Regions from separate parts of the Mesorhizobium sp. M7A.F.Ca.CA.001.10.2.1 genome, predicted to be linked through region 1. Evidence: predicted binding sites of a transcription regulator. Region 1 holds the regulator's gene; each other region holds the start of a gene.
The links. The regulator PhoB, encoded in region 1, activates phosphate uptake and scavenging genes when phosphate is short. The targets are predictions, from matches to a motif close to TGTCATNNANCTGTCAT.
Positions count from the first base shown of each region.

Region 2: the regulator PhoB is predicted to act here: its motif matches at 1,980-1,996, upstream of phnC (phosphonate ABC transporter ATP-binding protein).
Region 3: the regulator PhoB is predicted to act here: its motif matches at 1,536-1,552, upstream of pstS (phosphate ABC transporter substrate-binding protein PstS).
Region 4: the regulator PhoB is predicted to act here: its motif matches at 2,147-2,163, upstream of EN964_RS17620 (putative 2-aminoethylphosphonate ABC transporter substrate-binding protein).

Region 1 covers NZ_RZQY01000503.1:148-3,772, forward strand. The annotation lists partial or broken gene EN964_RS25840 (PstA family ABC transporter permease) at 1-261, shown strand, start outside; gene pstB (phosphate ABC transporter ATP-binding protein PstB) at 279-1,103, shown strand; gene phoU (phosphate signaling complex protein PhoU) at 1,130-1,837, shown strand; gene phoB (phosphate regulon transcriptional regulator PhoB) at 1,854-2,543, shown strand; gene EN964_RS25860 (ROK family protein) at 2,560-3,625, opposite strand, start outside.
Region 2 covers NZ_RZQY01000294.1:130-3,754, reverse strand. The annotation lists gene phnK (phosphonate C-P lyase system protein PhnK) at 1-404, shown strand, start outside; gene phnL (phosphonate C-P lyase system protein PhnL) at 442-1,149, shown strand; partial or broken gene EN964_RS19130 (DapH/DapD/GlmU-related protein) at 1,146-1,763, shown strand; gene phnC (phosphonate ABC transporter ATP-binding protein) at 2,076-2,933, shown strand; partial or broken gene phnD (phosphonate ABC transporter substrate-binding protein) at 3,018-3,625, shown strand, end outside.
Region 3 covers NZ_RZQY01000037.1:3,447-7,071, reverse strand. The annotation lists gene EN964_RS04545 (anhydro-N-acetylmuramic acid kinase) at 286-1,401, shown strand; gene pstS (phosphate ABC transporter substrate-binding protein PstS) at 1,758-2,762, shown strand; gene EN964_RS04535 (Na/Pi cotransporter family protein) at 2,839-3,625, shown strand, end outside.
Region 4 covers NZ_RZQY01000259.1:3,713-7,337, forward strand. The annotation lists gene EN964_RS17615 (putative 2-aminoethylphosphonate ABC transporter ATP-binding protein) at 1-826, opposite strand, end outside; gene EN964_RS17620 (putative 2-aminoethylphosphonate ABC transporter substrate-binding protein) at 949-1,974, opposite strand; gene EN964_RS37715 (hypothetical protein) at 2,228-2,371, opposite strand; gene EN964_RS17625 (aspartate aminotransferase family protein) at 2,374-3,625, opposite strand, start outside.

The DNA of each region.
Region 1 (3,625 bases):
ACCATCATCGGTCTAGCGCGTGCGCTCGGTGAAACCGCGCCCCTGCTGCTAATCGGCATGGTCGCCTTCGTCGCCGATCCACCGACGACGCCTTTCGATCCGGCCACTGCGCTGCCGGTGCAGATCTATATGTGGGCGAACGAGGCCGAACGCGCCTTCGTCGAGCGCATGTCGGGCGCGATCATCATCCTGCTCGTCTTCCTCATGGCCATGAACATCACCGCGATCGTGCTTCGGCGTCGGTTCGAGCGGCGCTGGTAGAAAAAAGGCATTTTGGTATGAACATCATGACCGAACAGTCCCTTGAAAATGCAGTGGGCGATAAGATGAACGCCAAGTCGAACGAAGTGATCAAAATGCGTGGCGACAAGGTCGGCGTGTTCTATGGCGAGAAGCAGGCGCTGTTCGATGTCAATCTCGACGTCCGCCTGAATCAGGTGACGGCGCTGATCGGCCCCTCCGGCTGCGGCAAGTCGACCTTCCTGCGTTGCCTCAACCGCATGAACGACACCATCGATTCCGCGCGGGTAACCGGCAAGATAACGCTCGACGAAGAAGACATCTACGACAAGAACATCGATGTCGTCGAACTCAGGGCGCGCGTCGGCATGGTGTTTCAGAAACCCAATCCGTTCCCCAAGTCGATCTACGAGAACGTCGCCTATGGCCCGCGCATCCACGGATTGGCCAAGCGCAAGGCCGACATGGATCAGATCGTCGAGTCGAGCTTGAAGAAGGCGGCGATCTGGAACGAGGTGAAGGACCGTTTGCAGGAACCTGGCACGGGTCTTTCCGGTGGCCAGCAACAGCGTCTGTGCATTGCACGCGCCATCGCCGTGTCACCCGAGGTGATCCTGATGGACGAACCGTGTTCGGCGCTCGACCCGATCGCCACTGCTCGCGTCGAGGAACTGATCGACGAACTGCGCCAGAACTATACGATCGTCATCGTCACCCATTCGATGCAGCAGGCAGCGCGCGTGTCGCAGCGCACCGCGATGTTCCATCTAGGCTATCTGGTCGAGGAGGGCGCCACCGACAAGATGTTCACCACCCCCGACGACAAACGCACCCAGGACTACATCACCGGCCGGTTCGGCTGAGCTCAGGCATATGAGGGACGAAGATCATGGGTGAACATACCGTTGCATCTTTCGATGAGGATCTGGAGCAGATCAGCCAGCTGATCCGCGACATGGGCGATCTCGCCCGCTCGATGGTCAGTGGCTCGACCAAGGCTTTGCTCAATTCGGACAATGCGCTGGCGCAGCGCGTGGTTTCCGACGATGCGATCATGGATGCCCGCCAGCGCGAGCTGGACGATCGCGCCATCACGCTGATCGCCAAGCGCCAGCCAATGGCCAACGATCTGCGTGCGGTGGTCGGTTCGATCCGCATGGCCGGCGACCTCGAGCGCATCGGCGACCTTGCCAAGAACATCGCCAAGCGCGTCGGCACTGTCGGGCTGAGCGTCACGCCGCACGATCTTTCGCATTCGATCGACGCGATGGCGCAGCTGGTGCTGATCCAGGTGCAGGGGGTCGTCGACGAGTATGCCGCCGCTGACGCGGCAGCGCTTGCCACGCTCAGAAACAATGATGAACGCATCGACGTCAAATACACCTCGGTGTTCCGCGAGCTGCTGACCTACATGATGGAAGATCCCCGCAACATCACGGCGTGCACGCACCTGTTGTTTTGCGCCAAGAACCTCGAGCGGATCGGCGACCACGTGACCAACATCGCCGAAAATGCCTACTATGTTTTGACCGGCACGCAGCTGCCAGCCAATCGTCCGAAGCAGGACGAGACGGCAATGTCCGCGCCAGCGGCATAACAAGGGTGACCAGCCGATGATCGCACCACGCATCATGGTGGTGGAGGATGAGGAGCCGCTAGGCGTGCTGCTCCGCTACAATCTTGAATCCGAAGGTTACCAGGTCGAGGTGGTGACGCGCGGCGATGAGGCCGAAATCCGGCTGCAGGAGAACGTTCCCGATCTTCTGGTGCTCGACTGGATGGTGCCTGCGGTTTCGGGCATCGAACTCTGCCGGCGCCTGCGAATGCGTCCCGAGACCGAGCGGCTGCCGATCATCATGCTGACCGCGCGAGGCGAGGAAAGCGACCGCGTGCGCGGCCTGTCGACCGGCGCCGACGACTATCTGGTCAAGCCCTTCTCGACGCCGGAGTTCATGGCCAGGGTCAAGGCGCTGCTGCGCCGGGCCAAGCCGGAAGTGCTGTCCAGCGTGCTAAAGGTCGGCGATATCGTGCTCGATCGCGAGTCGCACCGTGTCTATCGCAAGAAGAGCGAGATCCGGCTTGGGCCGACGGAATTCCGCCTGCTCGAATTCATGATGCGCCATCCAGGCCGCGTGTTCTCGCGCAGCCAGCTGCTCGACAATGTCTGGGGCGAGACGATCTACATCGACGAGCGCACGGTCGACGTGCATGTCGGCCGGCTGCGCAAGGCGGTCAACAATGGCCGTATGCCTGATGTCATCCGCACGATCCGTGGGGCCGGATACGCCATCCGAGAGGACTGAACTCCCTCGTTTGAACTCACGCCACGTTCTTGCCGCCGAAACCGGATCTCGCCTGCACGCCCGGCGCAAAAATCTCCTGATCGACGAAGATCAGCGCCCGCATGGCGCAGCCTTCGCGGATCAGCGGCAGTTCGTTCGGCTCGGTGTCGAAGGAAATCGATTTGGAATGCTGGCCGCCGGCGGTCTGGGCAATCGCTTGCCGCAATGCCGGCTCGATCAGGTCGAAGGCGGCGGCGCTGACACCGACCATGGCGACCGGCGCCGGATCGATCAGCGCGAACAGGCTGCCGAGGCCGTAGCCGAGCGCTTCGCCGGCCTTGCGATAGGCTTCCCGTTCGGGTCCGTCACCTTCGCGGGCCGCGGCAGCCAGGGCGCGCATGTCGGCGTCGCTGACATCGGCGACGGGTTCTGCATCCTCGCCCATCTGCCTGGCGTTGCGCCAGATGGCGTAATTGCCCGCATAGGCTTCGACGCAGCCGCGCCGTCCGCAGCGACATAGCGCGCCGTTCGGCCGATGGATCATGTGGCCGAATTCGCCGCCCGAAGAATGGGTGCCGGTGAACAATTCGCCCTTCAGCACCAGTCCCATGCCGATGCCGTGCGACAAAAGGATAGCGATGAAATCGTCGCGGTAACGATCGGGGTCGCGCCAGCGCAGCGCCACCGCCATCATGTTGCAGTCGTTCTCCATTATGGCAGGGATGCCGAACTCGTCTTCGAATATGTCAGCGAAGGCGATGTCGGTGTGCGGCGTGATCGGCGACCACAGCATGGCGCGGGCACGGGTGTCGGTGATGCCCTGGATGGCCAGCGCGATGCGGGCGATGCTGCGCACGTCCAGGTCGGGATCTGCCAGGCGGCGCCGCACGATGGCCGTGCATTCCCCGATCAGCGACTCGCGCGACATCGTCAGCGTGTCCAGCCGGCGCTGTTCCTCGGATATCACCTGGCCGGCATAGTCGATGACGGCGACGGAGAGGAAGTTCAGCGACAGCACCACGGTCATTACCGCGGCCGCTTCCGGATTGAGACTGAGGCCGACCTGCGGCCGGCCGCGTTTGAGCGAGCCGGCCTCGCTCGGC
Region 2 (3,625 bases), on a different contig from region 1:
GCAAGATCCGCGCCACCGCCGTCGACTGGCTATCGCGCGTCGAGATCGACGAGGACCGCATCGACGACGAGCCCCGCGCCTTTTCCGGCGGCATGCGCCAGCGCCTGCAGATTGCCCGCAACCTCGTCACCGGCCCGCGTCTGGTGTTCATGGACGAGCCAACCGGCGGCCTCGACGTCTCGGTCCAGGCGCGCCTGCTCGACCTGCTGCGCGGTCTGGTCACCGATCTTGGTCTGGCGGCCATCGTCGTCACCCATGACCTTGCCGTGGCGCGGCTTTTGTCGCAGCGCATGATGGTGATGAAGGACGGCCGCGTCGTCGAAAGCGGTCTCACCGACCGCGTGCTCGACGACCCGCGCGCGCCTTACACGCAATTGCTTGTTTCCTCGATTCTGCAGGTTTGACGATGACGCAAACGACTGACGATTGGAGAACCTTCTGATGGCAACCCCGCTCGTTGTTTCCGGCGTTGCCAAGAGCTTCACCATGCATCTGCGTGACGGCATCAAACTGCCTGTTGTCGCCGGTGTCTCGTTCTCGATCAGGGCCGGCGAATGCACCGTGCTCGGCGGCCCGTCCGGTGCCGGCAAGAGCTCGATCCTGAAGATGCTCTACGGCAACTACGCCGTCGACGAAGGCCAGATCATCGTCACGCATGATGACGGGCTGATCGACCTGGCCACCGCCAGCCCTCGCACCGTGCTTGCGGTGCGCCGGCAAACGATCGGCTATGTCAGCCAGTTCCTGCGCACCGTGCCGCGCGTTTCGGCGCTCGATGTCGTCGCCGAACCGCTGGTCGAGCGCGGCGAGGATCGCGAGATTGCCCGCGGCAAGGCGCGCGCCTTGCTGGCACAGCTCAACCTGCCGGAGAAACTCTGGGCTTTGCCGCCTGCGACCTTTTCCGGCGGCGAGCAGCAGCGCGTTAACATCGCGCGCGGCTTCATCACCGAGCATCCGATCCTGCTGCTCGACGAACCGACCGCTTCGCTCGACGCCAGGAACCGCGACGTCGTGATCGAACTCATCGCCGCCAAGAAGGCGGCTGATGTCGCCCTGCTCGGCATCTTCCATGACCACGACGTGCGCGAGGCGGTTGCCGACCGCATCATCGACGTCACCGCGTTCGCGTCCGGAAAAATCGCCGCATGACCAGGAAATTGTCCGAGACGCCGCTGGTCCACCCGACGGCGGATGTACAGAATTCGACGCTCGGCCGCTGGACCGAGATCGCCGACCGCAGCCGGGTCTCGGAAAGCGAACTCGGCGACTATTCCTACATGATGCAGGACTGCTCCGTCTGGTGCGCGACGATCGGCAAGTTCGCCAACATCGCGGCCAGCGTTCGCATCAACGCCACCAACCACCCGACCTGGCGGCCGACGCTGCATCACTTCACCTATCGCGCCTCGGACTACTGGGACGATGCCGAGCACGAGACAGAATTCTTCGCCCAGCGCCGCGCCAAACGCGTCACCATCGGCCACGACACCTGGCTCGGTCACGGCTCGACTATCCTGCCCGGCGTCACCGTCGGCGATGGCGCCGCGGTCGGCGCGGGTGCGGTGGTCTCGAAAGATGTCGCGCCCTATACCATTGTCGGCGGCGTGCCGGCCAAACCGATCCGCGAGCGCTTCGATCGCCGCACGGCCGAACGCTACCAGGCGCTCGCCTGGTGAGACTGGGACCATGCAAGGCTGCGCGCCGCGTTGGATGATTTCCGGGAGCTTGAGGCCGAGACGTTCCTAGAGAAATATGGTGGATAGCGACGTCCAGGAATGGCGGTCACTGACGCGGGGCAGCGGGGCATTATCACAAACCGCCCCGGCCCCTACTATCCGCATGACATGCCTCTCGACACCAGCATCGGCGCCATGACGGCCCTTGTCTGGAACGCTTGATGGCACCAGCTCGCCAGGCCCGCGTTCCAAATCACCTTCGACTGCTGACCCAGGGTCGACACTAGACTCCAGCCTGTGGAGCGTAACAAAACTGACATCACCGCGACACGGCAGGTTCATGTGGCTGCGCTAGGCGAGAGCCTGACGATCAATGGTCCGGACCTGGAACCTGCCCCCATGCCAGCAAATTCCGCCACGCTCGAAATCCGCGGTGTCACCCGACGATTTGGCAAGAACACTGCCGTCAGCGACATCAACATCGCGATCCCGCAGGGTCAGATGGTTGGCGTCATCGGCCGTTCGGGCGCCGGCAAATCGACCCTTCTTCGCATGATCAACCGTCTCATCGATCCCAGCCAGGGGTCGATTTTTTTTGACGGCGCCGAGGTCTCCCAGCTGCGCGGTTCGCCACTACGGCGCTGGCAGCGCGATTGCGCCATGATCTTCCAGCAGTTCAACCTGGTGCCGCGCCTCGACGTGCTGACCAATGTGCTTCTCGGCCGGCTGAATCACCGCTCCACCATGTCGAACCTGCTCGGCATCTTCTCCCGCGAGGAACGAGCCGAGGCGATAGCAGCGCTGGAGCGTCTCGATATCGCCCGCACCGCGCTGCAGGCCGCCGGCACCTTGTCGGGTGGCCAGCAGCAGCGCGTCGCCATTGCCCGCGCGTTGATGCAGCAGCCGAAGGTGATCCTCGCCGACGAGCCGATCGCGTCACTCGATCCGCTCAACGCCAAGGTGGTTATGGATTCGCTGCAGGATATCAATTTGCGCGAAGGCATCACCGTGATCACCAACCTGCACACGCTGGACACGGCCCGCACCTATTGCAACCGTATCATCGGCATGGCTGCCGGCAAGGTCGTCTTCGACGGCCCGCCGGAAGAGCTCAACCGCGAGGCCGTGCGCATGGTCTACGGCGCCGACAGCAGCGGCGGCGAAATCTCCGAGGCCATCACCTCGACCAGTGTCATCATCAAGCAAAAAATCGCCGCATCCGCCGGACCGCTTGAGCCAGCCTTTCCTGGTTACTGAGCGACCTGGATCGCCAGCCCGCGTCAAGGGCATCATATCCCAACGCAGCCGGCGCGATGCCGGGACCAACAGGAGAGAGACGAGATGTTTAGAAAGATACTTTTCGGTGCCGTTTCCGTCATGGCCATGGCGATGGGCTCGGTCCAGGCACAGGATCTGAAGGAATTCCGCGTCGGCATTCTGGGCGGCGAGAACGAAGCCGACCGTCTGCGCAACTACCAGTGCTTCGCCGACCACATCAAGCAAGTTCTCGGCGTCGAGAAAGTTTCGCTGTTCCCGGCCGCCGACTACGACGGCGTCATCCAGGGTCTGCTCGGCGGCACGCTCGACTATGCCGAACTCGGCGCTTCCGCCTACGCCAAGGTCTACCTCGAGAACAAGGACGCGGTTCAGCCGATCCTGACGACGGTCCAGACCGACGGTTCGACCGGCTACCATTCGGTTATGGTCGCCCGTGCGGATTCCGGCATCAAGACACTCGCTGACATGAAGGGCAAGAAACTCGGTTTCGCCGATCCCGATTCGACTTCCGGCTACCTGGTCCCGGTCACCTCGCTGCCCAAAGACATCGGCATGGATGTGAAGAGCTATTTCGCGTCGACCGGTTTCGGCGGCGGCCATGAACAGCTTGTCCTTGAAGTTCTGAAGGGCACCTTCGATGCCGGCACCACCTGGGCCTCCGGCGTCGGCGA
Region 3 (3,625 bases), on a different contig from region 1:
ATCTCGTTGGCTGTTGAACCAGACGGGCTGCAGAAACGACGTTGCGCGGTCCAATATCGCCTGTGGAGCTACGAAAGCCGCTCGGCCTTCAGCACCGAGACCGCCACTTCGAAAGGGACAAGGCTTGGACCTTGCCCGCCGCCCGGATTCATTAGACCAACATTTTGGCGGTAGAATCGTCAGGTTTCGTAAAGCTGTCGGCGATCTCATCAATGGGACTGGAGCGTGGTCCCGAAAAGTGGGAAACGGTTTTCGGAAAAGATTATGCTCAACAAGGAAACGATTATGGAACCAATCTGGGCCGTCGGCCTGATGACCGGCACGGTGCTGGACGGCAACATCGACGTCGCGCTGATCAAGACCGACGGCGAACGTATCGAGGATTTCGGCACCTATCGGCTGATGCCCTATCCTCCGTCGATCCGCTCCCTGCTGGAAGAGACGCTGACGGAGGCGCGGGCGTGGAACTTTGACGGGCCGGAGCCGGCGATCTTCCGCACCGCGGAGGAAGCCCTGACGCGTGCCCAGTCAGCAGCCGTCAAGGAATTGGTCGAAGGCTATGGCATGACGATGGCCGATATCGGCGTCGTCGGTTTTCACGGCCAGACCGTTCTGCATCGCGCGCCGCAGGTTGGACGGCTGGGCCAGACAAGGCAACTCGGCGATGGTGAGCTGATGCATGCCATATTGGGTACCAAGGTCGCTTACGATTTCCGCTCGGCCGACATGCGCGCCGGGGGGCAAGGCGCGCCGCTGGCCGCGGTCTATCACACCGCGTTGATGCGCGGCGCCGGCGCCAATGGCGAGGTGGCCGTACTCAATCTCGGCGGCGTCGCCAACATCACCTGGTGGGATGGCGCCGACAATGTCGTTGCCTTCGACACCGGCCCCGCCAACGCGCCGCTGAACGATTTCATCAAGTCGAAGGGGCTCGGCGAGATGGACCGCGACGGCGCGCTCGGCGGTGCGGGCAAGGTGGACGAGGCGCGGCTGGCCAAGCTGCTGCAGCACCCCTATCTCACCAAGCCCTATCCCAAATCGCTGGACCGTTTCGACTTCGGCGCCGCCATGGCGGACGGGCTGGATGCGGAGGATGGCGCGGCACTGCTGACCGCCTTCACCGCTGGAGCCGTCGGCAAGGCACTCGACCTCTTACCAAGCCGTCCTAAAAAACTGGTGGTCAGCGGCGGCGGCCGCCACAACCCGACCATGATGGCGATGCTGACCAGCCGTGCCGGCGTCGAAGTGGTGCAGGCCGAGAGCCTCGGCTGGAGCGGCGATGCGGTCGAGGCGGAGTGTTTTGCCTTCCTCGCGGTGCGCGTGCTGCGCGGCCTGCCAATCAGTTTTCCGAGCACGACCGGCGCACCGCGGCCGATGCGGGGCGGAAAACTCGCCAGTTAGAGCCTCTTCCATCCCGGAACGGGATGGGATGACCTTTCCCGCCCGGCCGACTTTCAGGCGATGCGGCTTTTTGCTCAGGTTTTGCAGTCGAAAGGTCTTCGGAATAGTCGAAAAGCTTTTCCGCCGGGACCCACTGTCATCCAACCGTTAAGAAGAATTAATACAAGACAACAGCGATCTTGTTTTCAGCTGACGCCTCATTTCGCAGGCGTATGGCCATTGATGCGCGCCTGCATAGCGGCGGCAGTATAGTTGGGATTCAATTTATGTTGTCAGCAGGTTTAGCTTTATTGCGCGGTGCACGGCCGACGATTTCGGGGGCGGCAGCTGCGCTCGCCCTTGCAATCATCGGGGCCATGATCGGATCCGCTGCGCGGGCTGAGCCCATTCGCGGTGCGGGGTCGACACTGGCCGCGCCGATCATCGGCAAGTGGGCAACGACATACAAGGCTGCACGCGCCGACGGCGGCGACTTCTTCACGCTGGACTGGACCGTCGATTATGAACCGGTCGGATCCCTTGCCGGCCTGATGCGGCTTGCGCAGCCCGAACTGGATTTCGCCGCCACGGATGTTCCCGTGCCGGCTGATGATCTCGCCAGGAACGGCCAGCAGCAATTTCCGATCGTCATGGGCGGGATCGCGGTGGTCGCCAATCTCGATGGCCTGCCGGAGCAAGGTCTGCGCCTCTCCGGCCCGGTGATCGCCGACATCTATCTGGGCAAGATAAAGTCCTGGTCCGATCCTGCGATAAGGGTGCTCAATCCCGACATAGCCCTTCCCGATCTCGCCATCGGCGTCATCCACCGGCAGGACGGTTCGGGCTCAACCTATGTCTTCACCGAGTTTCTGTCATCGACAAGCGAAGACTGGAAGACGAAGCTTGGAGCCGACACTCTGATCGACTGGCCGCTCGGGACAGGCGCGGAAGGTACGCAAGCGCTTCTTCGTGCCGTGGCTGCGAGCAAGGGGGCGATTGCCTACGCCGAATACGGCCAGGTTCTTCGCGCCGGCCTTCCCTTCGCAGCGGTCCAGAACAAATCCGGCAAGTTCGTCAAACCGGACCCGCAGGGCGTGCAAGCAGCGGCCACCTCCGTCGCCTGGGGGGAAACGACCGACTTCTTCGCCTCCCTCACCAATCGCAGCGGAGATGGTGCGTACCCGATCAGCACGGCGGTGTTCGCCGTTGTCCAGGTCTCGGGGCGTTCGGAACATCGCTATCGCCGCGTGCATGATCTTTTCCGGCTCGCCTTCGCGCAAGGTGCCGGCGACGCCACCGCACTCGGCTATGTGCCGCTGCCGAAAGCGCTCATTGGCCAGATCGAACAGTATTGGGCAAGGCAATTGCCGGTCGGAAACTGACCCGAACGAAGCTGCCTTGCGCAGCAACTGAACTTCATACCGCGTCGTCGTGGCGACTTGTTGGGGACTGCCTGAAATGGACATAGATATCTTCAAGGACATCCTCGTGCCGGTGATCGGCGGCTTGGGCATCTTCATGCTCGGTCTGGATTTCATGGCAAACGGCATCCAGGCGCTGTCGGTCAACCGGATGCGCGACTTTCTCGCCAAGGCAGCCGGTACGCCGGTCAAAGGCGTGCTGGCGGGAACGCTGATCACCGGCGTCATCCAGTCGTCGACGGCGATGAGCGTCATGGTCGTCGGGCTGGTCAATGCCGGTGTCATCGCCCTGCGGCCGGCGATCAGCGTGATCATGGGCGCCAACATCGGCACCACGCTCGGCAACGGGCTCATCGCCCTGCCGCTCGGTCCGCTCGGATTGATCCTGGCCGGCGTGTTCTCGCTGGTCTACTGCTTCGCCAAAAGCGAAAAGGTGAAGAACATAGCGCTCGCCTGCATGGGTTTCGCTCTGATCTTCTACGGCCTCAACCTGATGACCGGCGGCCTGCGTCCGCTTCGCAACCTGCCGGAAGTCATGGCGCTGCTGCAGACGCTGACGGCCGACTCCTACCTCAACCTTTTCAAATGCGTGTTCATCGCCGCCGGCGTGACCGCGATGATCCACTCGTCCTCGGCGACGATCGGCATCGTCATGGGCCTTGGCGCGGCGGGCATTCTCGACTGGACAACCGCCGTCGCCTTCTCGCTCGGTGCCGATCTCGGCACCACGATCACGTCGTGGATGGCTTCGCTCAACCTTTCGAAGAACGCCAAGCGGACCGCCTATGCGCACATCTCGTTCAATATCATCGGGGTGTGCATCA
Region 4 (3,625 bases), on a different contig from region 1:
CGACTGCTTCGCCGTTCGCAAAGCTGTGCGGCGCGCATCTGAAAGCCTTCGTCCCGAAGCCTACCGAATCTGCTCCTACCGTCGCATCGAACTTGTTGGTCTCGCCGATGAAATCGGCGACGAACAGCGTCCTGGGATGGCGATAGATTTCAGTCGGGCTGCCGACCTGCTCGATGACGCCATGGTTCATGACTACAATGCGGTCGGCCAACGACAATGCTTCTTCCTGGTCGTGCGTAACCATGATCGTGGTGACGCCGAGCTTGCGCTGCAGCCCCTTGATCTCGTGGCGCAAGTGCACGCGCACCTTGGCGTCGAGCGCCGACAGCGGCTCGTCGAGCAGAAGCAGGCCGGGCGAGGTGGCGATGGCCCGGGCGAGCGCGATGCGCTGCTGCTGCCCGCCGGAAAGCTGCGCTGGGTATTTCTTCGCCTGATCGGGCAAGCCGACCAGCATGAGCAATTCCTTGACGCGGGCATCGATCTCGGCGCGCGGCCGTTTGGTGTTTTCCAGGCCAAAGGCGATGTTCCTTTCAATCGTCAGATTGGGAAACAGCGCGTAGGACTGAAACACGATGCCGTAGTCGCGTTTTGACGGCGGCAGCGTTGAGATATCCCTGCCCCCCTGGCGGACGACGCCTCTGGTCTGCAGGTCGAGGCCGGCGACGGCGCGCAGCAGCGTGGTCTTGCCGCAACCCGAAGGGCCGAGAAAGCAGATGAATTCGCCTTCGTTGATGTCGAGCGAGATGTCCTTCAGCGCATGGAACTCGCCGAAGGCCTTCCAGAGATGTTCGATCCGCAGGTAAGCCGTGTTGCCGGCAGCGGTCATGGGATGCACCTCGGCCAGCGTTGCCGATAGATCAGCGACGGGTTCGTGTCTCATTTTGACCATCCGGGAAGAGTTACGAGAAGGGCGCCGCTCTGACGGCGCCCTGTCGAAATGCTCTGCGTCTAGCTCTTGGGCTCAGACTTGGCGTCGTAGCGCTTCGTCCACTCGTCGAGAATGGCCTTGCGGTGGTTGGCCGCCCACTCGAAGTCATTGTCGATCATCTTGGACTCGATATCTGCGGGCAGGAATTCGACCGGCTTGGCGACATTCGGCATAGCCAGAACCGCATAACCTACATTGTACATCTCGTTGGCCTCCTTGCTGATCGACCAGTCGAGCAGCGTTTTGGCGGCTTCGAGATTTTTCGTTCCCGCAACGATCGCGGATGCCTCCATGTCCCAGCCGATGCCTTCGGACGGGATGACGATATCGAGGGGAGCGCCCTCCTTCTTCGATTTCGCGGCGCGGAACTCGAACGAGATGCCGATTACGGTTTCACCGGCGGCGGCCATTTTGCACGGCTTCGAACCAGAATGCGTGTAGGCATCAATATTCTGATGCAGGGCATCCATATAGGCCCAACCATCCTTCTCGCCGAACAACTGCAGCCAGCTCGATACATCGAGGAAGCCGGTGCCGGACGAGGCCGGGTTCGGCATCACGATGTGACCCTTGTATTCCGGCTTGGTAAGATCTTTCCAGCTGGTCGGCTCGGCGAGGCCAAGCTTTTTGCCCTCCACGGTGTTGAAGCAGATCGAAGCCGCCCAGGCGTCCATGCCAACCCAGGCCGGTGGCGTGTCCTTGTCGACAAACTTCGGCTTGAGCAATTCGACGCCTTTTGGCGCGTAGGGCTCAAGCATGCCTTCGGTCTTCAGCACCAGAAGCGATGTAGCGGCAAGGCCCCAGACAACGTCGGCCTGCGGATTGTCCTTTTCGGCCAACAGCTTGGCGGTAACGACACCCGTGGAGTCGCGGACAAAGTTCAGTTTGATGTCGGGATGGCTCTTTGTGAAAGTCTCGGCGTAGCGGGCGAGATCTTCGGCTTCAATGGCGGTATAGACTGTCAGTTCGGAGGTTTCGGCAAAGGCGGCGGATGACATCAATGCCGCGGCGAAGGCCATTGCGATAGTTGCGTTGCGCGATTTCATGCTCAGTTCCCCTTTGATTGTTGGCACATTCTGCGATGCACTGTGACGATCGCGCCGGTGGACATTGCGGCCCTGTAGCGCTTGTGGATGTCGTCGTTGGGTCAACTCTGGGGATTGGTGATCGATAAGTAAAATCTATTTATTTTATGACAGGCAAACTTCTACTGATAGTCGTCATGGAACTGTCGCATGCCTGTTGCGGCCGCTATTTCGCGCTTGCGAAAGCCCACGATTGGCACGGAGACGGTTATGGTCAGCCGAACGAAACGCCCGTTGTCTGTGCCCGCAAACGCGGGTCGGACGAGCGGACAGTCACCACCAGATCGCCCCCCCTCGCCCGCAAGCCCGCGTCGATTTCGGGGCATTCGAGCTCGCGGTCGGTGCGCACGGCCTTCATGGTCAGGCCGCCAGCACGGCGGTCTCGAGGATGTCGAGCGCACGATCGAGATCAGCTTTCGAAATGACCAGCGGCGGCGACAGCGTCAGCACATTGCCCTGGCTGACCTTGAAGCTCAGCCCCTGCCCCAGGCAAGCATAGAAGACGCGTTCGGCGAGATCGCGCGCCGGCTCGCGCGTATCGCGATCCTCGACGAGCTCGACGCCGACCATCAGTCCCCTGCCCCTGACGTCGCCGACATGGGGCGAGCGCGCCATCAGGTGCTGCATACGCTCCAGCATGTGCCGGCCAAGTTCGGCCGCGCGTTCGACCAATCCTTCCTCCAGGATGATGTCGATCGTCGTCAGTGCGGCGCGGGTCGTCACCGGGTTCTTCTCGTGGGTGTAGTGGCCGATCGCGAAGCCACCGGTGACGTCGAGGTCGCGGCGCGCGATGACGGCGGCGATCGGCAGGATGCCGCCGCCGAGCGACTTGCCGAGGACGACGATGTCGGGCGTCACATCATCATGCTCGTGGGCGAAGAATTTTCCCGTCTTGCCCAGCCCGGTCGGGATCTCGTCGAAGATCAGCAGCGTGCCGTGCCGGTCGCAGGCTTCGCGAACCCGCTTCCAGAAACCGGGCGGCGGCGGGTTGGGCGTCGCCCGCATCGGTTCTGCGACGACCGCCGCCACGTCCTGTTCGCGGCCGAGCACATAGGCGATCATGTTGGCGCAAGCGAGCCCCGAGGTTTCGAGGGAATCGTGGCCATAGGGACAGCGATAGCCGTCCCAGGGTGCGACGTGCTCGGTGCCGGTCATCATCGGGCCTGATATGTGCGAGCGGAAGGTCGCCTCGCCGCCGACGCTTGCAGCGCCGAAGCCGGCCCCGTGGAACGCATCCCAGAACGACACCGTCTTGAAGCGGCCGGTCGCGGCGCGGGCGATCTTCAGCGCGACCTCGATGGCATCCGAACCACCGGTGGTGAACAGCACCTTGCCGAGATCGCCGGGCGCCAATGCCGCCAGCTTCTCCGCCAGCTCGACGGCGGGCTCGCAGGTAAAGCGGCGCGGCGCAAAGCAGAGCTCATCGAGCTGCTTTTTGATCGCCGTGACCAGCCTTGGATGGCCGTAGCCGAGGTGATGCACGCTGTTGCCGTGGAAATCCATGAAGCGGCGGCCAGCGGTGTCCTCGATCCAGATGCCTTGCGCCTTCGCGATGGTCGAAAGGCAGGGGCTGGACAGACTCTGGTGCATGAAGGCAGCCGCGTCGCGATCG